DNA from 4 places in the Paenibacillus sp. FSL K6-2441 genome. Region 2 is predicted to be linked to each of the others. Evidence: riboswitches for the same ligand, from Rfam matches in the RefSeq annotation. Region 2 holds a riboswitch; each other region holds the start of a gene.
The links. Region 2 has a riboswitch for thiamine pyrophosphate ahead of NSQ80_RS16550 (ECF transporter S component). Riboswitches for the same ligand answer to the same signal wherever they lie in the genome.

Region 1 (7,945 bases), 1.7 Mb from region 2:
GCGGGATCAGCACGATCAAGCTGAGGTACAGCACGCTAAATCCCATCGTCAGCCCGAAGCCGGGCAGAACGCCGCGCTTTGCGGTGCTACTGTGCATATTCTTCGCCTCCGATTCGTTACGGTCGGTTCGTATTATTGCGGTACGTAAATTTGGTTAAAGATGCCGCCGTCATTGAAATGCTTCGTTTGGGCTTCTGCCCAGCCGCCAAATTCCTCAATCGTAAACAGCTTGATCTCCGGGAATTTGTCGGCATACTCCGCCTTGACGCTGTCGAGCGTTGGGCGATAGTAATTCTCCGCAGCGATCTTCTGTCCTTCTTCCGAATACAGGTATTTCAAATAAGCCTCGGCGACTTCGCGGGTGCCGTTGGCATCTACGTTTTTGTCGACCACGGCAACCGGCGGTTCAGCCAGTATGCTCTCCGACGGATAGACGATATCGAATTTATCCGGCCCCAGCTCCTGCACGGACAACCAGGCCTCGTTCTCCCAAGCCAGCAGCACGTCGCCGAGTCCACGTTCTACGAACGTCGTAGTAGCGCCGCGCGCCCCGCTGTCGAGAACCGGAACATGCTTGAACAGCTCTTGCACGAACTCCCGTGCTTTAGTTTCATCGTTATTGTTTTGATGCAGGGCATATCCCCATGCCGCCAGGTAATTCCACCGCGCCCCGCCAGAGGTTTGCGGGTTTGGCGTGATCACCTCAACGCCATCCTTGATCAGATCGTTCCAATCCTTGATGTCTTTGGGATTGCCTTTACGAACCAGAAATACGATCGTGGAGGTATAGGGCGAGCTGTTATGCTCGAACTTTTGCTGCCAGCCTTCATTGATCAGCCCGGTTTCCGCAATGGCGTCAATGTCGTATCCCAGCGCCAGGGTAACCACATCGGCTTTCAACCCGTCAATGACAGCCCGGCTTTGCTTGCCCGATCCGCCATGCGACTGTTTAATGGTGACCTTCTGTCCTTTTTCTTTCTCCCAATATGCCGCAAAAGCTTTGTTATAATTTTCGTATAATTCCCGGGTCGGGTCGTAGGATACGTTCAGCAATTCCACCGCTTTGGGCTTCTCCCCGCCGCCGGAATTCCCGGCTGCCGCGCTGGCCGCATCGTTGCCGCCGCTCGTGTTGGACGAGCAAGCCGCCAGGACCCCAACCAATATCAATGCCAGACTCATCAGAACCCCTTGCTTCAACCTTCTGTTCATCGTATCACTCCCCATACTCTTTTCTCGCTTTACTAGGGCAGGGCAGGCATCCACCGTATCAACCACTTGACAACGGAAAACGGAGAAACGCCCCACCCCCTACGGTCAAACCGAGCCACTACCCGTGTCTGCCAAGGCAAGTAGAGCGTTCCTCCGTCCGTACGGTGAGAACATTTTTAATTATTCCTACCTGTTTAGTATGCTATGGTGTTATTTTATATGCGGCAGCCCAGAAATGTCAAACCTTTTTATGCAAAAAAATCAATTTTTTTATAAGCCTCCCTTATAGCCGGTACAGGCTGCGGTATGGGTTGCGGACCTCCCTTCCAGACAATGCAAAACACCCGAAGACCGGCAAAATGCAGGCCTTCGGGTGTCTGGATCGGATCCTTCGTCCGCTTGGATATGAGATGAAGCTTCTGATTCACATGGAACCTGCCGGATGCTTACCCACGGCAAAGTCTGCCGGCAGCGGTTCAATGCAGGAGGGTTTGCTGATACTCAAGCTATGCACCGCAGGCGTCAGACTGCCGCTCTCGGGATCACGCCGCAAGGCGGCGATATTGCCGCTGTACTGATTCGCCACCAGCACATAGTCGTCCAGGACGGCGAAGTTCCGCGGCCAGCAGCCCCCCACACTCGTCCATTCCGGGTCCTCGAGGCGACCGGTGTGCCGATCGATGCGGAAACGGACAATGCTGTCATGTCCGCGGTTGGAGCCGTATACGTAACGTCCGTCCGGCGAGAAGTGAATATCGGCCGGATAGTTTTCCCCGCGGAAATCATCCGGCAGGGAGCTGACGTGCTGGATCGCCTCAAGCCGCCCCTCCACCGGATCGAAAGTATATGCCGTCATCGTATTGTTCAACTCGTTCATGCCGTAAGCAAACCGTTCCGACGGATGGAGCACGAAATGCCGTGGACCTGTCCCCGGCGGCAAATGGGTTACCCCGTGCTTTACTAGCCGTCCGCACTCCAACCGATAGATCACTATCTGGTCGGTTCCCAGGTCGGAGACGAAGGCGAACCGTCCATCATGGCTAGGCACAATGCTGTGAGCATGAGCCGATTCCTGGCGCTCCTGGTTTACACTACTTCCCTCATGGCGGATCAGGGCCGTCATTTCCCCTAACGACCCATCCGCTTCCAGTGCAAAGGCATTCACATGCCCGCTGGAATAGTTGGCGACCAGCAAAAACGGATCCCGCCCACATTTCAAAGCCAGATGGCACGGGTCGGCCCCATGCGTTGCCCGTTCGCTGTGCAACATCGTCAGCTTCCCATCCTTAGGATCAACCGCAAATCCAGCAACCTGCCCTTCGGTCTGTTCACTTACCGCATACAATCGCATACCCTTCGCATCGAAGGTCACAAAGGAAGGGTTGGTGAGGCCCGCAGTCTCGTGGATAACCCGCATCTCGCCGGTATCCCTCTGCAGCTCGCAGAGATAAATTCCGGGCTCCCCGCGATCAGCATAAGAACCCACAAAAAAGTGCCAATTCGGTCCAGCTTCCTTGCTCACCGATTTCTCTTCCTTCTCTTTCTCAAATTCATCCAGCATCTGCTTCACTTCAGACAACGGAAGCCGATCAAAAAACATCTCCACCTGTTTCTCTGCCCCGCTGTAGATCTGGTTCATCACGGCAGGGATGTTCGAGGAGATATTACAGGAAGAGTGCTCGCTGCCGGAACACCAGTTGGGATGCAGCGATCCTTGAGCGAAGATGCGGTACAAATCGCCGAGAGTAACCTGCGAAAGCTCGCACTTTAGCAAGTACCCGCCGCGGGCCCCTTCCTTCGTCGTCACCAGGTCGTGGCGGCGAAGCAGGCTGAGCACCTTACGTACACGGGCCGGATGGGTCGCGACGCTGCAGGCGATCTGTTCGCTATTGGCCATGCGATCCTCCTTGGAATCTAAATACAACAAGCAATGGACGGCGACCGTTAATTCGCTATTCATCTTCCTTCTTCCCCTTCCCTTACCAAGTTTGAAACAAGTGCAGACGAGTATGTTATAATGTTCTCGCGAATCGCTATTCGCTAGTCACTTTATTCCATTTCGCTAAATACTCAATATATACATACTATATACTTACAGAAAGGGAACCTCTATGAACCTAATGAATCCCTCTTATATGCAAGCCGCCTTTACCGTTGGTGCGATGGCCATGGCCGTCGCTGTTCTGTTTATCCGTCTGAAAGCCAGTCGTCGGCCTGTCACGGTGAAGAAAATCATCATTCCCCCGCTAGGAATGGCAACCGGCCTCTTCATGTTTGTTGTGCCGGAAACGCACATTCCTCTCCTGTGGGGCGTAATCGCCTTCGCTTTCGGTTGGCTCCTGTTCTCCTATCCGTTGATTCGGACAACCAAGTTCGAGAACATCGGCGGCGAAATTTACGCGGAACGTTCCCGCAGCTTTATCTTTATCCTGATTGGACTGCTTGTCGTCCGTCTCTTGCTGCATGAGGCCGTAGAACAATACGTCTCCGTCATGCAAACCGCGGCGCTGTTCTTCCTGCTCGCTTACGGCATGATTATTCGCTGGCGGCTGTATATGCTCAAGCAATACCGGGCAATGACCGGGAATACCGCCTCCTCATGATTCACGAAACCGTTGCAGCACCTCAAACATATTAAATTTTCTATATAGATGCAATCCTTTTATGGAGATTTTATTTTTGCATCACTTTCCAATCTATCACCCGGATGAATACAACAACAGCCGTACTCGCATGAAGCGAATACGGCTGTTGTTGCTCACCGCGCTCTCCGATTCCGGCAGCAGCTTTCGCCTATGCCTTCTTGGACGACGATCTTTGATCGGAGCTTGGATTGCTCAGTTGAGGGAGCATGCGCATCCCCATGACCATCTCGGACGAGCAGAGCGGACATACGGGGCTATATTCAAAGGTGAAATTGTCCCGCATCCACCCGTTGCAGTCATCGCTAGTGCAGGTCCATACCGGCGTATTTTCCTCAGGAATTTCCTCTAACGTCTTTTTACGGTAGTTCATAAATTCCCCTCCTCTTCAAGGTGAACGTTCCAACCAGGTGAATCGATGTAATTGTTGCAGCTTTATATGTACCATCAGAAGCGGACTTCTGAAAAATTAACCTCATGAATGATCTTCGCGAAGAAAAACTGCCCTTAATGCGAGCACGCATTAAGAGCAGTTCCTAACTAACTTACAGTTTTACAACGTTCTCGGCTTGCGGGCCGCGGTTGCCTTGAACCACGTTGAATTGTACGCGTTGGCCTTCGTCGAGGGTTTTGAAGCCTTCGCCGGTGATTGCGCTGAAATGAACGAATACGTCATTTCCGCCTTCCACTTCGATGAAGCCAAAACCTTTCTCAGCGTTAAACCATTTCACTGTTCCGGTTTCCATGGGGAATACCTCCTGTTTCAAGATTAACATGATTCATTTTTTTAACAGAAGTCGCTCAATAAAGGCTGACCCTTATTGAACATGCACCACTTGTATAAAAAAAATTCACACATTGAAAAAAGTTCCAGTTTTATAAAGTGACACCCTTTTCAATGCGTGAATGATATCCTCTTTCAAAACCATGATTTGAACTCATTATATCCTTTTGCCAGATAAAAAGCAAATCCCCTGGTTTTTGCAAGCTGGTCCGGAAAGACTGGACAAATCCAGTTGGCGAAAACTATAATGACAGATGTAATCTGCAGTCATATTGTTCAGGGGTGCTGGAATTGGCCGGCTGAGAGTGTATCCCTCCAAGATACTGACCCTTCAACCTGATCTGGATAATGCCAGCGTAGGGAGCCATACCATGGTGATGAACTTATTCTACATGTCATTTCCATTGCCTATTGCGTCCCGGATCCGGGACGTTTTTTTGTATCCGGAAGTTGGAAGTTACGCTTAAGGACGCACATCCAGGGTTATACCAAGAACAAGCTGCGGAAATCTACACCAACGAAGGAGAGTAGAAGTCGTGAAAGTTCAAGTACGTACCGCACTGGCCATGTTTCTCAGTTGCTTGCTGCTGATATTGTCCGCCTGCGGCGGAGCGAATGGGAACAGCGCCGGGAAGGCGAAAGCCGGAAACCCAAGCGGGCAAAATACCGAAGCCGCCGCACCAAATCAAGGTTCTAACACAGAGCTGCAAGATGTTAAAGTCGTGCTCGACTGGAGCCCGAATACGAACCACACCGGGCTTTACGTCGCCAAGGATCAAGGCTATTTCGCCGAGGAAGGGCTGAATGTGGACATCCTCTTGCCCGGTTCCGGCGGTGCTGAGGCGATGGTTGCCTCCGGAGAGGTGCCGTTTGGCGTCAGCGTGCAGGAGAACGTAACGCAAAGCCGGATCCAAGGCGTCCCGCTCGTCTCGATTGCCGCGATCATTCAGCACAATACGTCCGGCTTCGCTGCCCCCGTAGACAAGAATATTAAATCGCCTAAAGACTTCGAAGGCAAAGCCTACGGCGGCTGGGGCTCTCCGGTGGAACAAGCGGTGATCCAATCGATCATGGACCTGCAAGGCGCTGATGTCAACAAGGTGAAATTCGTTAATATCGGGGATGCCGATTATTTTACGGCGGTGAAGCGGGATATTGATTTTGCCTGGATTTTCTACGCCTGGACAGGCATTGAGGCCGAGCTGCGGGGCGAGCCGATCGACATGCTGTATGTCAAGGATTTCTCCGAGAAGCTGGACTACTACACCCCGGTACTCGTGACAAACGAGAAGACGATCAAGGACAACCCCGAGCTGGTAAAGGCTTTTATGCGGGCCGTGTCTAAAGGTTACAATTATGCGATCGACCATCCGGAAGAAGCGGCGCAGATCCTGTTGAAAGCCGTACCGGAGCTCGACAAGGACCTGGTGGTGGCCAGTCAAAAATGGCTGAGCCCGAAATACAAGGACGATGCTCCGCGCTGGGGCGAGCAGAAGAAAGAAGTGTGGCAGAACTACTCCGATTGGATGTTTGAGCGCAAGCTGCTGGAAAAACCGCTTGACGTAGATGCCGCTTTTACCAACGAGTTTTTGCCAAGCGAATAATTTACTATACTTTAACCCAATGATGCCAAATCCCTATTCGAAAGGATGAACCCACCCATGCCAAACGCGTTATTAAGCATTCAGATCATTCCGAAGACACCCAACGGCGAAGACGTCATTCCCTATGTAGACCGGGCCATTGAAGTGATTCAAGCATCCGGGGTCAAATATCAGGTGAACCCCCTGGAGACGACCATGGAGGGGGATCTCGACGAGCTGCTGGCCATCGTGAAGAAAATGAACGAAGCCGTCATTGAGTTCGGCAGTACGGGCATCATTTCGCAAATTAAAATTTCGTACAATCCCAAAGGCGTCAGCATGGATAAGCTGATTGAAAAATATCGGCCATGAATCTCCGCAGCCTTTGGCACAGCATCTGGCCGCCCCTCGTGGCGGTCATCTTGTTTTTGCTGATCTGGCAGGGCGCTACCGCCTGGTTCCACATCGAGAAGTGGATTCTCCCCAGCCCGGTGGATATCGGTCGTGAAGCGGCTGCCGGTGCGGCCAGCTTAGGGGAACACACGGCGGCGACGCTGCGGCTGATGCTTATCGGCTTTGCCATCGGGACGCTCGTAGGCTTGCTGACGGCGTTTGTCCTGCATTATGTCCCGTTTCTGAAGGCGTCGCTATATCCGCTGATCATCCTAAGTCAAAACGTGCCAACCATTGCGCTGGCGCCGCTGCTGATGATCTGGTTTGGATTTGGCATCCTGCCGAAGATTATCGTCATTACGCTCGTCTGCTTCTTCCCTGTCGCCGTGGCGGCCATGGACGGACTGAGCCGCACGGATCGGGCGATGCTCGATTATATGCGAATGATCGGTGCGTCCAAGGCGGATATTTTCCGCAAGCTGGAGGTGCCCTACGCGATCCCTTCGATCATGTCCGGGGTGAAAATCGCCGCAACATACAGCGTCATGGGGGCGGTCATTGCCGAGTGGATCGGCGCGGACAAGGGCATCGGCTACTATATGATGCTGCAGAAGGCGTCGTTCCGCACGGATAAGATCTTTGTCGCCATCGCCATCATCGTGGCGATCAGCCTCGCGATGTTCGCCTGCGTCGCTTTGTTGGAAAAATGGCTTGTCCGCTATAAACCGGCGAACGACCGGAGATAGGGCAGCTTACGGAAAGGAAGGCTTGGTTCATGAGCGAAGCATCAACGCATAGAGATAACGCCATCCCCGCGCTGGAGGTCCGGCAGATCCATAAAACGTTCCGCGACCGACGCCGGGAGGTCCCGGTCCTTCAAGACATTTCGCTGCGGGTGCCGGCCGGCGAATTCGTGTCGATCATCGGCCCATCCGGCTGCGGCAAAAGCACGCTGTTTCACGTCATCGGCGGCCTGACTGCGCCGGATCAAGGCGAAGTGCTCCTTCAGGGACGCCCAGTCACCGGCCAGCGCGGACATATCAGTTACGTGCCGCAGCAGCCGGCGTTATTCCCTTGGCGGACGATCGAGGAGAACGTCGTGCTGGCGCAGGAAATCGCCGAGGCCGGAAGCCGGAGCTCCCGTGCGGACATCCAGCACTGGCTCCAAAAAGCCGGGTTAAGCGGGTTTGAACGGGCTTATCCCCATATGTTATCCGGCGGCATGCAGCAGCGAGCTTCGTTCCTGCGGGGCCTGCTCGCCCCCCAGGAAGTGATGTGCCTGGACGAGCCGTTTAGTGCGCTGGACGCCTTAACGCGCAGCGAAATGCAGCGCT
Region 2 (7,945 bases):
TAACCCAACCCACCCTAAAGTTAAATAAGCTTCATTTATCGACCGCCGGGCTTCATGCTCGGCGGTTTTTCCGCTTGCCCTGCGAACCGTCTCCTTGACCAAAGTCTAGGGAGCAAACCGGTCCCGCGCCTGTGGTGGTTCACGGGAACCTTGATATAAGCTCAGGATAGATGGAAATAGAAGGAGGACGAAAATGCGAAAGAAACGTACATCCCAAATCGCATGGCTGGCGGCATCGGCCGTACTTCTGGCCCTGGCTTCAGGTTGCGGTCCGGCGGAAAATGAAACGCTGCAGCAGCAATGGGGGCAGACCTTGGGGAATACCGTTGATTCGATAAGCCAATCGATTAGCGAGACCGCGGCATCCGTGCAGCAGTCGGTGGCGCTGGCCGCAGACGAGTGGAAGGACGATTTGACGTTCACGGGACGCTCGCATGACCTTTCGACAAGCGAAGCCATCGGCAACGCCAGCAAGCTGCAGCTGGAGAATGCCGTAGGGCGTCTTGAGTTGAAGGAAGGCACGTCCGATCAGATCGTGGTGAAAGCGACCATCCAGGCCGCGGATCTGCCGGCACGTAAGGAGAAGCTGGATACGTTGTTTGAACAGAGCGAGGTGACCGTCACCTCTCAGGGCAATACGGCTCAGGTGCGCGTGCACGCCAAAGGCGCGCCGGACCAAAATTTATGGGATTGGGCGCAGAAGGAGCTGCATTTTACCGAATTCCGCATCGATTATGTCGTTGAGGTCCCTGCCGGGATTCAGGAGTTTGAAGTCACGAACCATGTCGGGGAGATCGCGGCGAGCGGGCTTACGGGAACCTACCGGCTGAAGGGAGAGGTCGGGTCGATTCGGGTCGAGGATGCCCGTCTGTCCGGGGATTCATCGATCCGTACAGCCACCGGCAGCATCAATCTAGATATTCTCACGCTGGATACGGGCGGTCAGCTTCAAGCCATCACCGATGTTGGCAGCATCACGGCAACGCTTGATCCGTCGTTAGCCTGCGATCTCGAAACGTCCAGCGAACTGGGCGAAGTCATTGGAGCCGCGAAGGGACGAAGCGAGCGGGGCGGCGGAGGGCCGTTGGTCGCGCTGGAGACTTCCATCGGCAGCATTACGGTGCAATAAAGGGGAAGAGCCGGCCGAAGCCGGCGGGCGATGATCACTGAATTAGCTTGGTTTTGCGGAGTTAAACCGGCCCAGCGCTTCGCCCATCCGTACCTTCTGTCCGGGCGCAAGTTCAGGCAATGGGGTGAAGGTGCCGTTCTGGGTGAGCAGAACGACGGTGGATCCAAACTCGAAATAAGCCAGGTCGTCGCCTTGCTCCCAGGATTTTGCCGAAGGGTCGGTGTACTGGATGCTGCTCACGTTCATCGCGCCGACCTTCACGAGGGCGATTTCCCCATAGTCGTGGGAAATGTAAGTGATCAAGCGTTCGTTTCGGCACAACACCTTCTTCATATGGCGCATGCCAAAATCGTTCACCGGGTAGACCCGGCCTTTGATGTGCTCGCATTCCAGCTTCTTGCCCGTCACGGGTGCGTGAATCCGGTGATAATCGGTAGGACTCAGATAAAGAACAAAGGCGTAACCGTGTTTGTACAATTCTACACGAGGGGAGCCGTCCAGCAGCGCTTCCAAGGAATAATCCTGTCCTTTGACGTTCAAGATCGTGCCGGATTGCACCTCGCCCATAAACGTAATCAGCGCGTCCACTGGACTGATCATCACTCCCGGCTCCGCGTGCAGCGGGCGCATGCCCGGCTTTAATTTGCGGGTGAAGAACTCGTTTAACGTGCGATATTCCCGAAGCTCCTTCTCCGCTTCATGCAGCGGAATGCCATACGATTTTGCGTAAAAAGGGATCATTGCTCGGCTAACCCCCGAATGGGAGAACTTGCCCATCAACCGGGATAACCATTTCCGGGAGGAGAGCTCTGTCATCCATTTCATCCATGTCGCGGCCAAATCGCATCCTCCTAGTCTGTCCAGTAATGCTGCATTGGTATTGATGAATTCGTTGCCACTTCCGCTTATCTTGACACAGAATCAGGCCGAAATCAATACAGGACGGGTAACTCCTAGTTTACAGATTTGTACAAATTTAGGCTTGATGCCTGGGCGGAGTTGGTGTATGTTTATATCAATCGCATAGGGATACGGGGGCTTGAGCGAATCAGGCTGAGATAGCGGCATATTGCGCCGCGGACCGTTAATCTGATCTGGATAATGCCAGCGTAGAGAATCGATCGTCCGGGACTTTTTGTGCCTATGTGCGCCCCCGTGACCTGACCGCCGTCTGAGCTTATTCAGGCGGTTTTTTTTACGATGCGAGGATTTAAACCAAATGATCAAGAGGAGAGATGAAGATGTCGGAGGTTGTTCAAAAAAGAACGGGGCGTGGCCTCAAGCTAAGCGATGTGCTGGTGATGGTGTTGGTTTCGTTGGTGCTGGGCGTGGTGTATCACTTCTGGAGCTCGGTGTACAATTTGTTCTCCCCCCTGTTCTTCCAGGCCGATGAACTGGTGTACGGAATGTGGTTCCTGGCTGCAACGCTGGTGTTCTTGCTGATCCGCAAACCGGGGGTGGCGTTGATCGCGGAGGTCGCTGCGGCCCATGTGGAAATTTTGTTCGGCAGCGAATGGGGAGTTCAGCTGATTCTTTACAGCGTGCTGCAAGGCTTAGGGGCGGAGCTGGTGTTCGCTGCGTTCCGGTATCGGAAATTTTCCGGCTCCGTTGCTGCATTAGCCGGGATCGGAGCTGCCGTGGGTTCGGTTATCCCGGATTTCTTCTACGGATATGTGCAGGATTACGAGCCATGGCTCTTGACCGCCAAATATGCGATGCGGGCCGTCAGCTCGGCGCTGATCTGCGGGTACTTCGCTTATGCCGTTGTGAAGGCCGTAGAGGCGACAGGGGTTACGACGCTGCTGCGACCGGTTGATCCGAAAGACTATGCGGCGTTGAATGACTGATGCGGAAGGAAACGACGGCAGCTGAGGTCCGGGAGCTGCGGCTCAAGTTCCCGGGTGAAGACCGGTTTGTGTTTAAGGATTTGGATTTCTCGGTGCGGCGCGGGGAGCATGTGCTGCTGCTGGGTCCCAGCGGATGCGGCAAATCGACGCTGCTCCAGGTGCTGAGCGGCATCATTCCAGACTTGGTAGAGATTCCGATGCGCACGTCCGCGCAGCAGCTTCCCTCGTCGTGGCGCTTTCTGTTCCAGGATCCGGATACGCAGTTTTGTATGCCTTATGTGGATGAGGAGTTGGCTTTTGCCTTAGAAAATTTAGGCGTGCCGAAGCAGGATATGCCCGCGCGGATGCAGGCCGCATTGGCCAAGGTGGGCCTGGACCTGCCTGAGATCCATGTGCCGATCGATTCGCTGTCCCAAGGGATGAAGCAACGGTTGGCGCTCGCATCGGTGCTGCTTGGCGATCCGGAGGTGCTGCTGCTGGATGAGCCTTCGGCTTTGCTGGACCCGCAGGGCCGCGAGCAAATCTGGCAAGCGATCGCCAAGGTGGCCGAGGATCGCACCTTGATTATCGTGGAGCACCGGATCGAGGAGTTGACGGCACTGGGGCTCGTTGACCGCGTCGTGTTGTTTGGACCGGACGGGCAGGTGCTGGGCGAGGGGGCACCGGACGTAGTGTTTGACACGTACCGTTCCGAGCTCATTGAGTTTGGGATCTGGTATCCCGGCGTCTGGGAGGCGTATTTTGCCACCGAAGCCGGCCGTCGATTGCTAGAGCCGGTGAAAGATGAACGGCGATTGGATGGACCTGCCGCCGTGGAACTGACCGATTTTTGCGGGTTCCGGCAAGGGCGGCCGGTGATTGAAGTCGGGCAAGCCGCCGTGTATCCCGGGGATTGGATTGCGATCACAGGACCTAACGGTGCTGGGAAAAGCTCGCTGTTGCTCAGCCTGATCGGCTTGTTGCCATCAGAGGGAGCATTCGTGCTGCAGGGAAAGCGGATCGAGACAGGGAAGCTCAGCCGCCGTGCCCGCAGACGAATGCTGGAGTCGACCGCTCGTGAGATCGGATTTGTGTTCCAGAATCCGGAGTTTCAGTTTGTCGCCGATCGGGTGGTGGACGAAGTCGCCTTCTCGCTGAGGGAGGACGGACTTGGCGACGATGCGCTGAACCGTCGGGTGACGGCGTATCTGGAGCAGTTTGGTCTAACCGGCTTGGAGATGCGGCATCCTTACCAGTTGTCGCTGGGCCAGAAGCGGCGTCTTAGCGTGGCTGCGGCTGCGGTGCGCGAGCAACGGCTGCTGTTGCTAGATGAGCCGACCTTCGGCCAGGATGCGGCGAACACGTTCGCCATCCTGCAGCTATGCGAGGCGTTGCGCCGGCGCGGGACGGCGATTCTTATGGTTACCCATGAAGAGCGGATTGCGGAGCAGGTGGCCACCCAGCATTGGGAGGTGCGGGACGGACGGCTAACGTCGCAGCGGTTGACCCGGCGGGTGGATCGATCTCCGGCAGGTGCCGGTGAGTCACCTGGATCAAATGGATCGGCCGGACGGGGAGCGGATACCACCTCCGCGAAAATCAAACAACACGGGAGTTCCGGTCCAGAGGCGGTGATATCAAGATGAGACGTTTTCTGACCCCGAAGCGGCGGACTTGGCTGCACCAGGCGAATCCGGCCGCCAAGCTGGCGTTGATGATCCTGCTGTTTCTGCTGACGTTATTTACGCACCGGCTCGATTTTATTTTTTATCAGGCGATCTTGTTTACGTTCCTGCTGTTCCTGTTCAGCGGATATGAGCCCTGGAAAGTCGCCTTGCTTCTGTTCCCCTTTGCACTGATTTTTGCCTCCTCAGCGGCGACGATGATTCTGTTTGGCAAAGGGACGGAAATTTGGTGGTCGTGGGGATTGTTCCGCATCTCCGAAGAAAGCTTTTACCGGGGGATTCATATCGGGTTTAAAGCGGTGGCCTTTGCCGCCGAAGGGCTGTTGTTCGTGTTGACGACTCCTTCGGTCGCCTTGTTTTACGCGCTGATGCAGCAGGCGAAGCTGCCGCCAAAATACGCCTACAGCTTTATGGCCTCGGTCCGGCTACTTCCCATGGTCTGGGAGGAGCTGCTTGTCCGACGCAATGCGCTGCTGATCCGCGGCGTTCGCCGTCCGCGCGGACTGCCCGGCCTTGTCGCGCATGCGAAGCTGTATGCTGTGCCGCTGCTATCCCAGAGCATCCGGCGGGCCCATCGCGTTGCTGTCGCCATGGAAGCGAAAGCGTTCGACGGGAATCGGCCGCGCACGTATTATTACCCGACTTCCTATTCCCGGTACGATGTGCTGACATTGCTGCTCATCGCCTTGTTTGCGGCTGCAGCTTACTTGCTGGCGGTCTTGTACCCGCCATTTCACATTGCGGATGTCCGTTATCATTAAATCTATGAAACGAAAGGGCATGATTCCTTCCGGAGGCGGTTTGCAGCCTGCTCTGTGGAGAGGAATCTGCCCTTTTTTTGGGCTTTGGTCATTTGGCTAGGCCCGGTCCGATTGGTCTAACAAATAACGGGCGTAAGCCATCGGCTGACGATACGAATCCTTCCAAGCATCCAGCAATCCGGCTTTTCGAAAGCCGTAACGCTGGTCACGCCCATTGCATTCGATAAAGTAAGGCTTCCCGCTTGCGGTTAAGCCAATGTCCAGCCCCAGGTCGGCGAGATGCGGGAGACGGTTGCCCAGATAGCGGGAGATGGTCAGGGCAAGCTCATTGACGTGAGCAAGGGCCGCCGGGACGATCCGCTCCGGGAGCGCTTTGGCCAGCAGTTCCTCAGCGGGAAGGGCTTCGCCGCCTCTGGCGAGGTTGCACACAAAGCTGCCTGCAGCAGCGACTTTGGCGAAGCGCCCGGTCACGCTCCAATCGCCTCCGCCGCCCCGCTGGACGGTGATCCGCAGATCGATGGGGCGCTGCTCGTATTCCGCCAGCGGAATACGCTCTTGCACGAGATACGGCGTACGCCGTAGCATGCGCCGGGCCCAGGGCGGCAGTTGTCCCCGGTGCAGTCGAACCGTCCTCCATTGCTGCTTGCCTAGTGGCGAAGCATAAGTGAGTTCCCACCCTGACGACGGCATATATCGCAATCGCATTACGCCATGGCCAACGGAGCCGCGGATCGGCTTTAGGATGAGGTCACTATGGCGGGACATCATTTTCCGCAAGTTGCCGGAGTTTAACGGCATCGCCGCCGGAAGGTACGGCCGCAAGTGAGGAGCGCCCCAAAGCAAGCGGTGGATGAAGTCTTTTCCATAACGGTTGGTCGTATTAAAGATCGTGATGCCCCGGGCATTCAGGGATTGGAGTTTTTTTCGAGCTGCGAGTCTGGGGTATAACGCTCGGTTATGGATCACCGCAGGCAAGGGCAGCTGTTGCTCTACGTATTCGATGCCATTATAAACATACGCGACACATCTGGCCCCTGCCGGATCGATGCCAGCAAGACGCAAGAAAACGGGGGTTAATCCATATTCCCGCGCCGCTTCTTCATACCCTGTGATCCACTCTTGGCCGGTTCTGCGCGTGGGGATCCCTCGGTACATGCTGGAATTCAGCAGGATTCCGATAGTGTCCTGACTCAAGTGGGTTTCCTCCTTCCCGTGCGTCTTCCTTCAGTGTATGTTGTCCCGGTTCATTAGCGTGGACGACTGTGCTGCGACAGCCGCCTGTTTTCGGGCGAACTGCGGATGGATCGTCGCCTTTGGCAAATTAGGCTCATCTTCCAAGAAGGTGTCACAATTGCCGGGAGGTTTTCGTATATTTAGGATATCGAATGCAAGCGAAACGGTAAGGAGGGGGACTTCACATGGATCGGGAAAAAGTCGCGGTGATCGCGCCTGACGCCCTTGCGGCTGCATCAGGAAAACACCGTCCAGTGAAGAGGGTGCTGGAACGAATGCTCCCTCATGCGGCAGAGCAGCTGCACATTCGCCTCTTTGGCGTTGCTGACGGGCATTTACCGTCCCAAGGCTGGATGGGGGGCGTCCCTTTTTATTGCTTGCCCGGAGGACGTCTCTACCTGGAGTCACTGCTGCGGCACTTGCGCAAGTGGCGGCCGGATACGGTGGACGTTCATGGCCGACCGCTGCTGGCCTGTCAACTTAAAGCTCGGCTTCCACTCTCCCGCGTACTGTTGACGTTGCCCTCTGCCCGGATCTTTTCTCCTCCCTGCCATCCCAAGGCATGTACGACGCAAATTCTGGAAAGCGTGGACGGCCTGATCGTCGGCAGTGAACGGACTAAAGCCGAGTTGCTGGCGCAGTTCCCCTCCTTGGTCACTCCGGTATGGGTGCATTTGCCGGGGGCGAGCTTGGAGGAGCAGGCGGTGCTGCGTTGGACGCCAGATGGGGAACAGCAGCGTCAGCAGCGGCTGATGGAGCTGGGATGGACGAACCGCAAAATCGTTCTGCTGGCCGGCAGTTGGCCGCCGCTTAGGGATGAGGGGCACATTGTCTCGGCTCTTACGGAAGTGCTGGATCGCGTACCGGAGGCGATGTTGGTGTTCCTTGCCGCCGACTCCCCCGGATCCGGGTCTTCCCGTGAATTGCTTGAACGACCGAAGCAGCATGGGCTTGCCGCCTACGCTCCGGAACGGATTGCCTGCCTGCCGGCCGGGTCGCCCTATTCCATCTCGGACAGGTACCTCTTGGCGGATTGCCTGGTGCTGTTACCGGGCGATGAGCCGGCGTCGATGTTAACGCGCATCGAAGCGATGGCCGCCGGCTTGCCCACGTTGGACGCCAGCGACGCCCAGGTGCTCGAATTTGCGGTAGATGGTCTGCTCGCCGAAGGGGCGGGGGACAGCTTGGCAGATCGGATCGTACTGCTGCTGGAGGAAGAGGAGTTTCGTCAAGTCATCGGCCGGGCCAGCCGAGAAATCGTTCGTCGTCATTACCGCTGGGAGCACGCCGCAGACCGTTGGGTAAGTCTCG
Region 3 (7,945 bases), 430 kb from region 2:
TTTGCGGATTCGATGAATCGTGCTGAAATCGGAGATTGGGACGCTTTAGCAAAAGGCGGCTTTTGGACCACTCTCGTCATCATCGTAGGACTCCTTCTTTTCTTCTCCTTTAGATTCTAACAGGCCAAAAACTGCTAGTGCACTCCTTTTTTACTGTATAAAAACAATCCTTGAAACAATTTCCGATACTTAACGTATTGTGTTTTAAGGTTAGTAATGGGAGTCTTTTTATTTTTATTTGTCCTTCTTGCTTTACTAAATATCTTTTTCCCGCGAATCTCTTGGTATATGAGCTATGGCTGGAAGAGGGCTCTGATCCACTAAAAGCCTTTGATTTTCATCAATCTCATCCAGCAACCCTTCTTTTTCATACTAGCGGATGTAGAGTCCGCCCCAGCGGGTTCACGGTTGCTTGGTGCCGGCGACGAAGGCATTCAGCTTCGCGAAATCGCTGCTGTCATCGGGCGGCAATTAAACGTGCCTGTGGTCAGCATCACACCGGAAGAGGCTGATGCCCATTTCGGTTTTCTTGGTGCCATCAGGACACTATTTTGCTTAAAAAAGCAGGGATGCCCCAGAAGCCTTTAACGGCTCTTGGGACATCCCCTTTCTACCTGTTCGTTAGAAAATCGTAGGCACCATACCCACGTTACGATATTTTAAGCTCCGCTTTCGTCTGGAAACGACCCCGCTCCTTAATCGGAAGCGGTAATCCCAGCTTCTGCAGCTCAGCGTATATCCAATCCGCGTGGTACTCATAGACGGTTTCGATCTTGTACTGCTGCTCTTCACTACGGTTTCCTACCTCTGCTGAGTCGCTCCGTTCATGATCGGCCTCGACCAGCAACAGTCGATGCTCGGCAAGCAGCTGCTGCAAAATCACCAAATGCTCATAGATATGGCGATAGGATTCAATTTCTTTGCCGATGTGCTCCATCGATTCGCTGAGATCTCGAGTCAGATGGAATTCCTCTTTGCAAAGCTGATAATATTTCTCCAGGCAACTTAGCTCCGCACGAAAACTCTCCAAATCGACGACTTCCCGGCACGTCGTGATCTGCCCGAATAAATCGGCCATCCGCTTAGCGACGGCTTTCCGCGCCTTTTCCAAATCGGCCTCATGCTTAGGGGGGAAGACGACCAAATTGACGATCACAGCAACAGCAATACCAACCAGTGTGTCCGTGATCCGGTTAATCCCATAAAAAATCGGACTTTCACCCGGCTGAAGATTTAACATAATGGCTAAAAAAACGATACACCCGATGGATATCGACTTATTCCATTTCAGCAAATTGCAGACATAGATCACGACGATGACGCCTAACGCGCAATACACCGCGTTCCCAGGCTCAATCATGGCGAAACCTGCACCCACGATCGCCCCAACAAACGTCCCCATCGTCCGATGTTTCCCGGCCGTAAATGAGTTGGTGACCGAATTTTCCATGGAAATGATCGTTGCGATCGCGGCGTAAAAAGGATACTCCAGGCGCAATAACGCTGCAACGATCACACACAAACAGATGGCTAGCCCTGTCTTGAGATTGCGTAAACCAATCGTCCATTTCAATCTCATCACTCCCCAATCAAGCTCCGACCGTATTATAGAGGATGTTTTTAATTCGCTTCAATTTAATTAAACATCACAAAACGGCTATTTTTGCGATAAATCGTGACATTTTCATGAAAACTTCTTGGAAACGGCTTAAAGCAGGCAGCTTAACACCAATCCAATTCAACGGTTGTAATTATCTGGATCCCCGTGTATAGTAAACATGACAATTCTAAATCGATCGACACTAGGGGAGCCGCAAGGCTGAGATGAATCGAAAGATTCGGACCCTTTGAACCTGAACGGGTTAAGACCTGCGTAGGGAAGTGGAGAGTAAAGCATACATGAACCGGAAAATAGGTCTATTTAGGCTTATACATTCTGTTGCTGAACTTAGCCCCCTCCTTACGGAGGGGGCTTTTTTGCATTGGATTTCTAACCTGAGAGGGGATGAATATGACGAGCCAAAAATTAACGCTAACCGCACCCGAACTGCATCTGATCTCCATCTCTCCCATCCACGTATCCGAACTGCTCAGGGTATCCCTCAAGGCCCTTCCCTACTTGGATTACATTCATGTGCGGGATAAGCAGCTCACCGCGAAAGGTCAGCTGGAGATCATTCAACAAATGTTCGAATCAGGCATTCCGCTGAACAAAATTGTCGTGAACGATCGGCTGGACGTGGCCTTGGCCGCGCGGGCAGTGAATGTCCACTTAGCCGGCCATAGTCTTCCGGTGGACTCCGCTCGTCCGTTAGCCAGCGGGATGCGCTTGGGCAGGTCGGTTCATTCGGTGGAAGAAACAGTGCAGGCCGCCGTAGATGGAGCGGATTATTGCCTGTTCGGACATGTGTACGATACCTCCAGCAAACCCGGACTTCCCGGCAGAGGGCTGGCGGCATTAACTGCTACGGCGAAGGCTTGCCCGGTTCCGATGATCGCCATTGGAGGCATCCGACCGGATCAAGCGGGAGAGATCATCCGCTGCGGCGCTCAAGGGATTGCCGTCATGACAAGGTTGTTTCATGCACCGGACCCGGCAGAAGAAGCCCAAGCTTACCGCAAGGCGATGCAAGCAGCTTGGCTGGAAAGGAGGTGAACCACGTGCAGGTTCGTCTGAATGGGAAAGAGACGACGATCAACGAAAGCTGTGTCACACTGGCCGATTTATTAGCAGAGCCCCCATGGAAGGACCGAAAGCTGTTGGTTGAACTAAACGGTACAGTTGTACGAAAGGAAGACTATGACGTGACCCCGTTATCGGATGGGGATCGTATTGAGCTAGTCCATTTTGTTGGGGGAGGTTGATCCTATGCAGGACTTATTCCATATAGGCGGCAAGGCGTTGTCCAGCCGTCTCTTTATCGGTACTGGCAAATATAACCGCAACACCTTAATTCCCGAAGTGATCGAACGTTCAGGAGCAGAAGTCATCACTGTCGCTTTAAGAAGAGTGAATCCCGATTGGGAGGAGGAAAATCTGCTGCATCATATTCCTCCACATATGACGCTGCTGCCGAACACTTCCGGTGCCCGCAACGCAGAAGAAGCAATCCGCATCGCAAGGCTGGCCAGAGCGGCGGATATGGGCAATTGGATTAAACTGGAGGTCATCCAGGATCAACGTTATTTGCTGCCAGACAACGTGGAAACCATTAAAGCAACCGAGGTATTGGCCGCAGAAGGGTTCGTTGTCCTTCCTTATATGAGCCCGGATTTGTCGGCTGCTCTCCGGCTAAGGGATGCAGGAGCCGCTGCCGTCATGCCGCTCGGTTCACCGATTGGCAGTAACCGCGGTCTGCGGACGAAGGAACTGATTCAGATCCTGATCGAGGAAGCAGGCCTGCCGGTGATCGTTGACGCCGGCATCGGTAAGCCGTCTGAGGCGGCGGAAGCGATGGAAATGGGAGCGGCGGCGGTCCTCTTGAACACAGCGATTGCGACCGCCCGTGATCCGCTGGGGATGGCCGAAGCGTTCCGCGCAGCCGTAGTGGCCGGCAGACTAGCTCATTTGGCCGGGCTGGGACCGGTGGAGCAAAACGCGGTAGCCTCTTCCCCGCTAACCGGATTTCTGGATGAAGTGGAGGCCTAAGGGATGAGCTTCTATGACAAAATCCAATCCTGGGAAGGCTTCCCCTTTCCACAGCGGCTTCAAGGTTACAGCGATGCAGATGTAAGGCGGGCGCTTAGCAAGCCTAAGCTTGATGCGGAGGATCTGCTAGCCTTGCTGTCACCAGCGGCTGATCGACATTTGGAGGAGATGGCCCAACGGGCACAGCAGATCACCCAAAGCCAGTTCGGGAACGTAATCCAATTGTTTACCCCGATGTATGTGTCCGATTATTGTGTGAACCACTGTGAGTATTGCAGCTTTAGTTCGATCTATGATTTTCCGCGAAAAAAATTAGACATGCAAGAGGTCGAACGGGAAGCTGAAGCGATTGCGGCAACCGGGATCCGTCATATCCTGCTGTTAACCGGTGAATCCCGCAAAGATTCCCCGGTCGAATACTTAAGAGACTGCGTGAAGGTGCTGCGCAATTATTTTTCATCCATCGGCATTGAGGTGAACCCGCTGTCTGTCTCCGAATATCAGGAGCTAGCTGCGGCAGGCGTAGACAGCCTGACGGTATTCCAAGAGGTCTACCACCGGGAAACCTATGCCAAGCTCCATATCAAAGGCCCCAAGCGCAATTATCGAAATCGGCTGGATGCCCCGGAACGCGGATGTGCTGCAGGTTACCGGGCCGTGAATATCGGGGCATTACTTGGCTTGTACGATTGGAGACAGGAAGCCTTCTTTGCCGCCATGCACGCGGATTATTTGCAAACCAAGTATCCAGGTTGTGAGATCAGCTTATCGATTCCGCGCTTCCGCCCTTTTCTCGGAGATTACGAACCGGATGCCCAGGTGACCGATCGGGCTTTGGTACAGGTGATGCTCGTCTACCGTCTCTTTCTGCCGCGGGCCGGGATCACCTTATCCAGCCGGGAGCCTGCCCGATTACGCGACAGGCTGGTTCACCTTGGCGTTACCAAGATGTCAGCCGGCGTATCCACGGCAGTTGGGGGCCATTCCCAAGGCGGAGGCACCCCGCAGTTTCAAATATCCGATGAGCGTAGCGTAGCCGAAATCCGGGAAATGCTCTATCAAAACGGACTGCAGCCTGTGTTTAAAGACTGGGATATCTTAGTCCCAACTGAAAGCTAGGGCGAACATCAATCGAGCCGGACCCTCCCTAATATCTAGGGAAATGTCCGGCTCATCTACTTATCCTATCAATGGAATAATGAAACGATCCATTCTGTCAGCGGTTTCCACATCTTTGGGTATTCCTGGTTGATCAAAGCCCTCACCTGTTCGGCCTGAACGTGGGTAAATTCGCCGTCTGGGATCGCCATTGAATAAGTTCCGCGTACAGCATCACCAATGGCGATGTGCCCGCTGGCATAACCTCCGACGGCAATCCTCGATGCGATCGCTAGGCCGCCAAAGGAATACACGCCCACGGCGAATCCGCCAAAAGCCAACACACCAACAGCGGCCCCTCCAGCTGCGATGAAACCGGCCGCAAAGCCGCCCAACGCCAGAATCAAGGCTAAGGCAATCGCAGCCAGACTTATCACCCCCGCCGCCAACACACCCAGACTTAAACCGCCAAGCGCAATGAGCCCCAGGGAGACAGCGCCGATGGAAATATTGCCGATCGCGATGATCCCTTTGGCCACGTACATCCCGCGCCCCACATTGATGTGCAGAAGCGGTACGCCAAACCAGGTTCTTTCACTTTTATATTCATAGTGATATCGATAGCGGAACATCGCCGATCCATTTGATTCCGGAGGAAGCTCCCTTTTTTCCGTTGGCACTCCCCGGACCAAATGATCCATGCTAACCTCAAACAATTCGCATAATGCGATCAGTTTATCCGTTTCCGGGTATGACTGACCCGACTCCCACTTCGAAACCGCTTGGCGTGATACGCCGATCGCTTCCGCCAGTTTTTCCTGGGACATTCCTTTTTGTCTCCGATAGTTCTGCAGCTTATCTGCAAAATCCATATTCTTCATCACCCCGCCTCCATCATAGCTGCTCCTCCGTCACCGATCGACCAAGCGAAGTTGGCAATCTGTCAACTACAGGTTGCGAATCGCTAAATACCAGCTTTATTGCTCGGGAAATAGTCGATTTTCCTAAGTATAAACGAGCCGGGAAATCGGTTCCGTGATATTTTCAGCAGCACATGGAAACAGGAAGCTTAACGAAGAGGCAACCGCCGGAACGCCAATAAAATAAGCAGCAGCATCCCAATATATCCAAACATGGGGTACAGGTATGTTAATAAGGAAGCAAAACCAGCCTGGCTAATCACAAAGCAAGCAACTAAGATGATCAGCATGGTCATGTTTTTGGGCACCTGATAGAGGCTTTGCAGCTGTCGCGTGACGCCAAAGACATTGCCGATCAGGGTCGTAAATATCTCGCCATAGAGCACTAACAGAAACAGCACATGCAGAAACGGGCCGAGGTCGCGGACGATGACCGCCATCGGAATCTCGTAACTAAGCATTTCAGGCATCCGGGAATTCAAAGCAATATGGTAAATCAACAGCATAGAGCCAAGCCCGATACCACCCCAAAAGCCGCCCCATTTTAATGTACTCTCCTCCTGAACCTCGCTCCCCAGCGGAATCAACACAGCCTGGATAAAAGCAAAGTTGAGGGCAGCATACACAAATGGGCTCAGCACCCACTTGTAACTTTCCAGTTGTTGCAGCTGGAAGCCGTTGATCCCGAACAGACCTTCCGGCTCAATCGCGCGGAACGCAATCAAGCTCGTAAATAGAAGAATCATCGGCACAACCAGCACATTCACAACCACGATACCGTTCATCCCCTTTGTCATCACCAGATAGCTCAAGACGATACTCACGATGATCCCGAGTTGATAAGGCAGCTGAAGCTGCTCGGCAAAGATCGAACCGGTACCGGATAGCATTACGGCGGTAACCCCCAGCAGGATCAGCAGGGTCAGGAAGTTGGCAACCTTGCCGAACAGGCGGCCAAACAGATGATCATTAAATTCCTGGTAAGAAAATGCTTGTATTCGATGGGCATAGATCATCATTTTCGTCCCCAACCACATGAAGAGCAACGTCGAAATGATAATCCCTGCGGCGCCAACCGAGCCATAAAGGGTAAAAAATTGCATAATCGATTGTCCCGAAGCAAAACCGGCGCCGACCACCGTACCGATGTAGGTAACGGCAATTTGAAATATTTTGACCCATCGATCATTCATATTGCCACCTTCATTTCCATTTTTTGAATTCTCCCAATTTCATCCTATGTCCAAGCTCTTCCATCTATTCTTGAAACAAAAAAGAGGAATCTCCCGCCAAAATGCAGTACATTTAGGAGGGAATGTGATTTTAACGACACGGAGGGATCTAAAAGTGAAATCGTTCTATCAAAATTGGAAATTGGATCCCGAGCTTCCGATGGATATCTACCAGAGCACGAACATTACGTTTTATCCTCATTTCCATGCTGAAATCGAGTTTATTTATGTCCTCTCCGGCACCATCCGGATTGGGGTTAATGAAGAAATCCGCCTGCTTCGGCAAGGCGACATGGTTATCTGCGGCAGCAACGATATCCACTATTTTGACAGCCGAGAGTTGGAGTCGGAAATTATCATTCTGATCTGCAAACCGGAGTGGATCACGATGACAAAAAGCTGGCCGTCCGACTTTCGCTTCGCCTCACCTTTTATTCCGGCAGGTACTCCGGGGCTCGAAACAGTGAAAACGATCCTGGACGAGCTAATTCGGGAAAAAGACGAAAAGAAACCTGGCTATCCCCTGCTGCTGAAAGCCGGCATCTTAAAGCTGTGCGGCAGTCTGCAAAGGGCGGTGGACACGCTGCCGATGGACCGTACCACCAAGGAGAAGTACGAGTCCCGCCGGGCGCGGATGCAGCAAATTTTGTCCTATATCGAGGACCATTACCGGGAGGAATTAAACGTGAAGGTGATGGCGAAACGTTTTTCCATGGAGCCCTCCCATTTCAGCCGTTCCTTCAAAGCCGCCATCGGCATGAATTTCAAAACTTATCTCAACACGGTTCGCGTCCTAAGCGCCGAACATCAGCTGCTGACCAGCGATCTCAGTATTATGGAAATCGCTCTGGAGTGCGGCTTCAGCAGCATTCGTACGTTTAACCGCGTGTTTAAGGAGCTGCGGGGCACTGTCCCTTCCAGCCTGCGCCCATCCCGATAGCTGAACGGGTACCTGCAGAGAATGGGAAAACGCATATTTTGTCCATACATACGCATAAACTGGCGAGAGATCGCAAGGAAATCTAATTATAATGGGGTTGAAAAAG
Region 4 (7,945 bases), 950 kb from region 2:
CCAGCAGATGATTCTGTATGCCGATAACCGGCGGATCGATTTCCGGACTTGGGTGGATTGGCAGGAACGTCAGCAGCTGCTGAAGGTTGCTTTTCCAGTGGACATTCGGGCGACGGAAGCGACTTACGACATTCAGTATGGCAATGTGAAGCGCCCAACGCATTGGAACACGTCGTGGGATTTCGCCCGCTTCGAAACGGTCGGGCATCAATGGGTGGATTTGTCGGAGCGCGGCTATGGGGTTAGTCTGCTGAATGATTGCAAGTACGGGCATGACATTAAGGATCATGTGATACGCCTGTCGCTGCTGAAATCGGCAACGTACCCAGACCCGCAGGCGGATCGCGGCGAGCATGAATTTACGTATGCGCTGTATCCGCATGAGGGGGATTGGTCCGAAGGCGGTACCGTGCAGGCGGCAGCGCTCCTGAATCAACCGGTATACGCTACGCCAGGTACGGCTCATACTCCGTCGTTCTCCTTGCTTCAAACGAGCGGCAGTGCGGATGTCGTCATCGATGCGGTGAAAAAAGCGGAAGACGACGATAGCGTGATCGTCCGTTTCCATGAATATAAGGGCGGCCGGGGCCGCGTCCGGTTACACGTCGGAGTGCCCGTGGCGTCCTGGCAGGAAACCGACCTGATGGAACGTCCGGCCGGAGAGCTGTCCTCCGCAGATACGATTGAGCTGACAGTGACGCCTTATGAAATCAAGACGATTCGTCTTCAGTTGAAATAAAGATGGGCGAAACGGGCGCCTCCTCAGTTGTCGGAAGTGGGGGCGCCTGTTAGCGTTTCAATATCGTTGGAACCATAGAAAAATAAAACCACCAGAATAATGATCACAATCAATTCGGAAAAACCTTCGCCGTCAAATTGACCCATGTGGCAAACCCCCGTAATCGTAATTAAGTTCAAAGCGTACAATCTCCATTTGGCGTCCGCTGAAATGAACAGGCATTTGGAGCAACTCCGGCTTACGACAACGAACGCCAGCATTAGGAGGAACTGTCCGCTTTTTTCTTCATGGCATTAATGATGTCGTTGATGGTGAGATCCCCGTTTTCATTGAGGAAATTCAGCAGTTTATCGGCGTTCGCGTCGCTGCTGATCGTTTTGTACTCGCCAACCAAGGAGACGAACATGGTCGCGTTTCGGTATAACTGGACGGAATCCACGCGTAGTTTGCCGGAGAGCAGCAGCGCAGCTACGGTGTATTCCGGGGTTTTAGGCCGGAAGCCGCCTTTTTTGCCGTTTTTCTTGCTGGAAGACGAGGACTTGTTCTTTCCGGCTGAGTTCATGGCTTTACCTTCCTTAACTTGATGGAGTCCAGTTGCTTGTCATGGGGAACAGGTCGAACCGATCCCGAAATCGATCCTAAATCGATTCCTAGGAGTGCCCTGTTATTTATGCTATGCAACCGCGCGGGGTTGGTGTAGACGAAGAGACGCAAACGATCCACCTATTCCACCATCTGGACGGGATTGACAATCCAGGCAGGGACCGGTAGAGTAATAATTGAATTGCATAGGAAATCCACTAGGGGCGCCGTCATCGGCTGAGACAAGAGATCATCTTGGACCCTTTGAACCTGATCTAGTTCATACTAGCGTAGGAAAGTGGAGCCGGCCCCAAGTGACATGCGCTTAGGCTGCCATGAGTATATCGGTATGCCTAGGGTTCATCCAGCCGCTCCCTCTACGGAGCGGCTTTTTTGCGTGCTCTGGCAGCTCGGTTTGCCGTTGTCCTCTCAGAGGATTTCCTTGCCAAAATTTGTGGAGGTGGAGAAGTTGGGATTTTCTCAAGAGTTGCGTAGGAAGGCGGACGGAATTTATCAAGCGATATTTGATCATCCCTTTGTCAGAGGTATTGCGGAAGGCCGGTTACAGAAAGAACAGCTCATTCATTACGTCAAGCAAGATTTTGAGTATCTGAATGCTTACATGCGAATTTACGGGATCGCGATTTCCAAGTGCCAGACCCGCGAGGAGATTGCGTTGTTCAATCAACAGATCGATTTCATTTTAAACAGTGAGATTCATCCGCATCACAATTTTTGCCGGGTGGCCGGGGTGAAATTTGAAGATTTGCAAGGCTTTCCGCTAGCCCCTTCGGCTCATCATTATATCCGTCATATGCTGACGGTGGCCCACGAAGGAAGTTTGGGAGAAATATACGCCGTGCTCCTGCCTTGTCCGTGGACTTATCTGGAGATTGGCAAGAAGCTGTTGGAGGAAGTGCAGCCGACGCCGGAGCATCCGTACTATGAGTGGATCACTTTTTACGGTCAACGGGCAGGAGGCGTCACAGAGAAGTTCATGCGGGCGTTGGACCAATGGGCGGAAACCGCCAATGCGGCGGAGCGTCAACGCATGACCGAGCATTTTTTGCAGAGCTGCCAGCTCGAATATCTCTTCTGGGATATGGCGTATCGGTTGGAAGATTGGCCGGTTGCGGTGCCGGTGCTTCAGCTGTAACTCCGCGCCGATTCGCTATCCATCCATGCCCAAAGCCAAATGATCGAAAGAGAGGTTGAACTTATATGAGTTTGCTGGAAAAAGAGCTATCCGAAGTGCTGCAAAAGGTGCAAAATACGAAACCGCTCGTTCATAACATCACGAACGTGGTTGTCACGAATTTTACGGCGAACGGCTTGTACGCGCTTGGCGCGTCGCCGGTCATGGCGTATGCGCCGGAGGAGGTGGCCGATATGGCCAAGATCGCCGGCGCGCTTGTCCTTAACATCGGCACGTTGTCGACGCCGCAGGTGGAGGCGATGATCCTTGCCGGCCAGTCGGCGAACGCCCACGGCGTGCCGGTGCTGCTTGACCCGGTGGGCGCGGGAGCTACCGCCTTCCGGACCGAGTCGGCGCTGAGCATCCTGCGCGAGGTGAAGGTGTCGCTCGTGCGCGGCAACGCGGCGGAGATCGCCCATCTCGTCGGGGAATCCCGCGAGATCAAGGGCGTCGACGCCGGCGACACCGCGAGCGCCGAGGCGGCCGAGCTCGCGGTGCGGGCCGCGCGGGCGCTGAACACGGTCGTGGCGATCACCGGCCGTGAAGATGTCATCACCGACGGGCTGCAGTGCCGGATCGTGAGCGGCGGCGACGCGCTGCTCACCCAGGTGACCGGCACGGGCTGCCTGCTGACGTCGGTGTTGGGGGCTTTCGCCGCGGTGGAGCGCGATCTGCTGCTGGCCGGCACCGCCGGGCTGGCGTTCTATGGCGCTGCCGCGTCCCGTGCCGCCGAGCGGACGGCTTCGGCCGGCCCGGGCAGCTTCCAGATCGCGTTCCTCGACGAGCTGGCGAAGCTGCACCCGCACTCGCTCAAAGGGCACGCGGCAGTGCGTGAATTTCAGGCGACCGGAGCCGGCGGATGGTGGGTCGGATGAGCCAGATCGCTAGAGCCTTAACGATTGCCGGGTCGGACAGCGGCGGCGGGGCTGGCATCCAGGCCGACCTGAAAACGTTCCAGGAGCTGGGTGTATTCGGGATGTCGGCGATCACCGCCGTGACGGTTCAGAACACGCTGGGCGTGTCCAACGTCTATCCGCTGCCTCCGGAAGCTGCGGCAGAGCAAATCGATGCGGTTGGCTCCGACCTCGGCGTAGATGCGCTAAAGACCGGAATGCTGTTCAGCGCCGAAATCATTGGGGCGGTGGCCGCGCAAATCCGCGCGTTCGGCTGGAACCGGGTCGTTGTCGACCCGGTGATGATCGCCAAAGGCGGAGCTTCCTTGCTCCAGACGGAAGCGGTGCAGGCGTTGCGCTCGCAGCTGCTGCCGCTGGCGTACATCGTAACGCCGAACCTTCCCGAAGCGGAGGTGCTGTCCGGCCTGTCCATCCGCAGCATGGAGGACCGCCGCGAGGCAGCAAAACGGATCTGTGCTTACGGGGCGCAGCAGGTCGTCATCAAAGGAGGGCATGATGCCGCTGCCGGCGAGCAGGTCGTGGATTTGTATTATGACGGCGCGACCTTCAGCGAACTGGTGGAGCGGCGGATCCCTACGTCACAAACGCACGGCACAGGCTGCACGTTCTCGGCCGCTTTGACGGCAGAGCTTGCTAAAGGAACACCGGCCTTCGAGGCGGTGCGAACCGCGCGAGCCTTCATTCAGGCGGCGATTGAGCATGAGCTTGGATTGGGGCAAGGGCACGGCCCGACCAACCATTTTGCCTATCGCCGGCTGCAAGGAGCGTCCCGATGAGCGGCGGGGTCGGAAGCGGGCGGATTGCGGCGGATTGGATGCGCAAGCTGCTGCGCACGTATCTGGTCCTTGGCAGCCCGAACTGCCGCGATCATCCGCTCCGCGTATTGGAGGCGGCGTTGGACGGCGGCGTGACGCTGGTGCAGTTCCGCGAGAAAGGACCGGGAGCGCTCACCGGGGAGCCGCTGCGGGCGCTTGCCGTCCAGCTGCTGGCCGCATGCCGCCGGCGGGGCGTGCCGTTCCTCGTCAATGACGACGTGGAACTGGCCCTTGCGATCGGTGCCGACGGCGTTCACGTCGGCCAGGAGGACGAGGCGGCCGCGCAGGTCCGCGCCCGGATCGGCGACCGCATTCTCGGCGTCTCCGCGCACACGTTCGCCGAGGCGGAGGCCGCCGTGCGGCATGGCGCCGATTACCTCGGCATCGGGCCGATCTACCCCACGGCCTCGAAGGCGGACGCCAAAGCGCCGCAAGGGCCGGCGATTCTCCGCGAGCTTCGCGACCGCGGGATCACCTTGCCGCTGGTTGGCATCGGCGGCATTACGGCCGAAACAGCCGGCGACGTGATTCGCGCCGGTGCCGATGGCGTTGCCGTGATCTCCGCCATAACCTTGGCGGATGACGTCCGCCAAGCCGCTGCGCAGTTATACGCGACAACGGATGCCGGCACAAGCACAACTTGAGAGCTTCATCATATACGCAATACGCAGACCAGACCCTTGCCCCAGGCAAGGGTCTGGGAATTTGTGGATCATATGGTAAAGGGGATTCGTATTAATTTCGCTTTTGTCATGAATAATGCGTGAACGCATATTTTTTTAATTCCTACTCCTATGGTATAATATCCTCAATGTTTGGCAATGCTGTTAATTTGCTGTCTTGTTGGTATGATATTTTTTAGTTTATGTTACATAGATCACCGCAACTTTTTCGCCCCTGTTCGGTAATAATTTAGGAAAGAATCGAACGGGAAGATGGCCCATGGAAGCGCGAGGAGGATCGCACCTAAATGACGGATTCCCAAATGATTCGCGAAATTAAGGAAGGTAACACGGAACTGTACTCGGAGCTGATGCGAAGGTATCAGCGGAAGATTCTAGCTTTCGTGTATCACATGTTAAAGAGCGCTCATTTAGAGCTGCTTGCTGAAGATTTATGCTCGGAAACGTTCTATAAAGCATTTCGCAGCTTGCATTCCTTTAGAGAGCTGGATGCTTCTTTCTCAACCTGGTTGTATACGATTGCCCGTAACACGGTGCTCAGCGAGCTCCGCAAGCAACGAAACGGCAACGTCCCCTTGGAGGAAAGCGGGATTATTCCCGTAGCCCCAAGCGAAGTCGCCCCGGAGCAAGCGGTATTGCGGAACGAGAAAGTGGGCATGGTGAGAGAAGCAATCAACAATTTGCCGGAGAAGCAAAGGTCAGCTTTGATCTTGCGTGAATACGATCAATTGGATTACCAGGAGATCGCAAACATACTGGGACAAAGCGTCAGCGCCGTGAAGTCGCTATTGTTCCGGGCGCGCAGCAGTGTAAAGAGTCAGCTTGAACCCTACTTTTATGAACCCATCTACGAGCATTACGAAGGGATGAAAAGCAGATGAATTGTAAAGAGGCCCAAGAATTGTTCGGATTGTTACGGGACTTGCCCGAACAACACCCACAGCGGCTAATGCTGGAACAGCATCTTTTGGGCTGCGAGTCTTGCGCGGGCGAATACCAACAATGGGAAGAATGCCTGGACATGCTGCAGTACATACCGATCGAAGTGACAGAAGAGCAAGCGGAAGCGGTCAACCGGCGAGTGATGGACCGGATTTATGCCGAATCGCCTTGGCTGGCTCCCGATGTGAAGCGCGGCGTGACCCGTCGTATTCGGCGGCGGGTGGTGATTTGGGCCGCCAGCTTCCTTGCGATCTTCGTCTTTAGTTTTGGATTCCTGCTGATGGATCATTTTACGACGGACCAGAAAAGTGCCGAGCCGACGACCGGGATTCTCCCGGCCGCCGTTGTGGTAGCGGGATCGGAGTCGGATACGTATGAGGATTTCTCAATCGCCTTAACTAGCGTCTCGCGTGGGATTGTAGAGCCTTTTGCGGTACAAATGGGTCCGGCCTATCCGCAATATTGGATGTACCTGTCCATGGGCGGTATGCTGCTGGCACTCTTTTCCTGGAAAGGGCTGCGCCGAACCAAAAGATAAACTTGGGTCCTAACGCTTCTCCCGCTTTCGGAGCGGGCGGGGCGTTTTTACATCTAAAGGGGGATGATTATGCTCGTTGGGTTGATTCGCCATGGACTTACCGATTGGAACGCAATCGGAAGAATTCAAGGACAAAGCGATATTCCGTTAAACGATGAGGGACGGCGTCAAGCCGAGCTGCTGGGCAGAAGATTGAAGGAGGAAAACGAATACCGCTGGGATTTCGTCCTGACGAGCACGTTGTCACGGGCGCGGGAGACCGGTTCGATCATCGCCGATGCGCTCGGGATTCCGCTATACGATCCGGATCCACGGTTGATGGAACGGTCGTTTGGCAAGGTTGAGGGGCTGACGCTAACAGAAAGGGAAGCCTTATGGGGAAAAGATTGGGATCGCCATGAACTCGGGCAGGAGAAGGATGAAGAGATTCGTCAGCGGGCCTTGTCTTTTATGACCGATTTGGCGGAGCGTTACCCGTCGAATAACATCCTGGTCGTTACCCACGGCGGCCTGTTGGCTCAGTTATACATTGCCTTGTATCAGGAGAGATGCCAGGAGCGCATCGGCAACTTATCGCTCACCATTCTGGAGAAAAACGAGCAATCCTGGGACCTGCGGCTTTATAATTGTACGCGTCATCTGCAGGAAAGCGTCCAGGAACCAAAGTAAATCGGCTTAGGCCGGTTTCTTTTTTTTGCCTATTTCATGGAATAATTTTGCTTTCAGGGAATAAACGCCGGAAAACCTTCCCATAATGGGATTAAAACGGCGAGGCGGTAAAACTATGAATCTTGCGGATATGCTCACTTATGCCGATATCGGACAACTTAGCAGAATAGCGGATCATTACCGCTGTGAATGCAACGGGCACTCGAAGCATGAACTGATTCAATCCATCCTGCAGACAGTAGGGCGCCGCGATTTTATCGAGCGCTATATCGGCAGCATGAGTATGGAGGATTTGCGCTTCCTGAACACCCTGCTGTTTGATGGTCGTCGTCAGTTCAGCCTGGAGGAATTGGTTGCCTGTGCACAGGGCTCGCGGTTTACGGAAGATGCGAAGGAACGGGAAAGTCCGCGGGAGATGATCACCCGCTTTCGCCAGCAGGGTTGGCTGTTTAATGGCACCACCCAGCAAACTCGCTATCTGTTTGAGGTTCCGGAGGACTTGAAGCAGCGTTTCCGCGAAGCACTGGAACGCCGGTTTCTTGCCGAGGTGAAGGCGGCCGCCGCCGAACCGCCGATGTACCGGGAGGAGCCGGAGATGTTGTCCGCCGACCTGCTGCTCTTCCTGCAATACGTTTCCCGGCATGACATCCCGCTGAATAGCGAAGGGGTCATGTATCGGAGAAACCAGTCGCAGATCATGGAATCGCTGCACGTCTCCGAGGGGCTGGTTGGCAAAGGGTGGCGTTTCGGGTATGGCCGCCGTTTTAAGGATTATCCCAACCGGTTTGCGCTGCTCTACGACTATGCCTATCATTCCCGTCTCATTCAAGAGAACAACCATCGACTGGAATTGACGGATACGGGAGTG

Region 1: another riboswitch for thiamine pyrophosphate. It lies ahead of NSQ80_RS02775 (ABC transporter substrate-binding protein); the one in region 2 lies ahead of NSQ80_RS16550 (ECF transporter S component).
Region 3: another riboswitch for thiamine pyrophosphate. It lies ahead of NSQ80_RS14530 (thiamine phosphate synthase); the one in region 2 lies ahead of NSQ80_RS16550 (ECF transporter S component).
Region 4: another riboswitch for thiamine pyrophosphate. It lies ahead of tenA (thiaminase II); the one in region 2 lies ahead of NSQ80_RS16550 (ECF transporter S component).

The regions. Positions count from the first base shown of each region.
Region 1 covers NZ_CP150174.1:660,694-668,638, reverse strand. The annotation lists gene cysT (sulfate ABC transporter permease subunit CysT) at 1-97, opposite strand, end outside; gene NSQ80_RS02800 (sulfate ABC transporter substrate-binding protein) at 133-1,209, opposite strand; gene NSQ80_RS02795 (beta-propeller fold lactonase family protein) at 1,634-3,169, opposite strand; gene NSQ80_RS02790 (cytochrome c biogenesis protein CcdC) at 3,321-3,812, shown strand; gene NSQ80_RS02785 (cold-shock protein) at 4,003-4,224, opposite strand; gene NSQ80_RS02780 (cold-shock protein) at 4,397-4,597, opposite strand; TPP riboswitch at 4,904-5,013, shown strand; gene NSQ80_RS02775 (ABC transporter substrate-binding protein) at 5,202-6,239, shown strand; gene NSQ80_RS02770 (MTH1187 family thiamine-binding protein) at 6,297-6,590, shown strand; gene NSQ80_RS02765 (ABC transporter permease) at 6,587-7,357, shown strand; gene NSQ80_RS02760 (ABC transporter ATP-binding protein) at 7,387-7,945, shown strand, end outside.
Region 2 covers NZ_CP150174.1:3,593,137-3,601,081, reverse strand. The annotation lists gene NSQ80_RS16560 (hypothetical protein) at 194-1,129, shown strand; gene asd (archaetidylserine decarboxylase) at 1,172-1,969, opposite strand; TPP riboswitch at 2,151-2,262, shown strand; gene NSQ80_RS16550 (ECF transporter S component) at 2,371-2,976, shown strand; gene NSQ80_RS16545 (ABC transporter ATP-binding protein) at 2,976-4,601, shown strand; gene NSQ80_RS16540 (energy-coupling factor transporter transmembrane component T) at 4,598-5,401, shown strand; gene NSQ80_RS16535 (YheC/YheD family protein) at 5,498-6,595, opposite strand; gene NSQ80_RS16530 (glycosyltransferase family 4 protein) at 6,820-7,945, shown strand, end outside.
Region 3 covers NZ_CP150174.1:3,158,806-3,166,750, forward strand. The annotation lists gene NSQ80_RS14515 (hypothetical protein) at 1-120, shown strand, start outside; partial or broken gene NSQ80_RS14520 (3-beta hydroxysteroid dehydrogenase) at 367-540, shown strand; gene NSQ80_RS14525 (aromatic acid exporter family protein) at 650-1,573, opposite strand; TPP riboswitch at 1,795-1,897, shown strand; gene NSQ80_RS14530 (thiamine phosphate synthase) at 2,012-2,656, shown strand; gene thiS (sulfur carrier protein ThiS) at 2,662-2,865, shown strand; gene NSQ80_RS14540 (thiazole synthase) at 2,870-3,649, shown strand; gene thiH (2-iminoacetate synthase ThiH) at 3,653-4,768, shown strand; gene NSQ80_RS14550 (helix-turn-helix transcriptional regulator) at 4,837-5,628, opposite strand; gene NSQ80_RS14555 (membrane protein) at 5,817-6,860, opposite strand; gene NSQ80_RS14560 (AraC family transcriptional regulator) at 7,015-7,839, shown strand.
Region 4 covers NZ_CP150174.1:2,642,812-2,650,756, reverse strand. The annotation lists gene NSQ80_RS12085 (alpha-mannosidase) at 1-739, shown strand, start outside; gene NSQ80_RS12080 (hypothetical protein) at 763-885, opposite strand; gene NSQ80_RS12075 (hypothetical protein) at 999-1,301, opposite strand; TPP riboswitch at 1,532-1,635, shown strand; gene tenA (thiaminase II) at 1,791-2,477, shown strand; gene thiM (hydroxyethylthiazole kinase) at 2,543-3,391, shown strand; gene thiD (bifunctional hydroxymethylpyrimidine kinase/phosphomethylpyrimidine kinase) at 3,388-4,206, shown strand; gene thiE (thiamine phosphate synthase) at 4,203-4,889, shown strand; gene NSQ80_RS12050 (sigma-70 family RNA polymerase sigma factor) at 5,216-5,809, shown strand; gene NSQ80_RS12045 (zf-HC2 domain-containing protein) at 5,806-6,408, shown strand; gene NSQ80_RS12040 (histidine phosphatase family protein) at 6,478-7,077, shown strand; gene NSQ80_RS12035 (hypothetical protein) at 7,193-7,945, shown strand, end outside.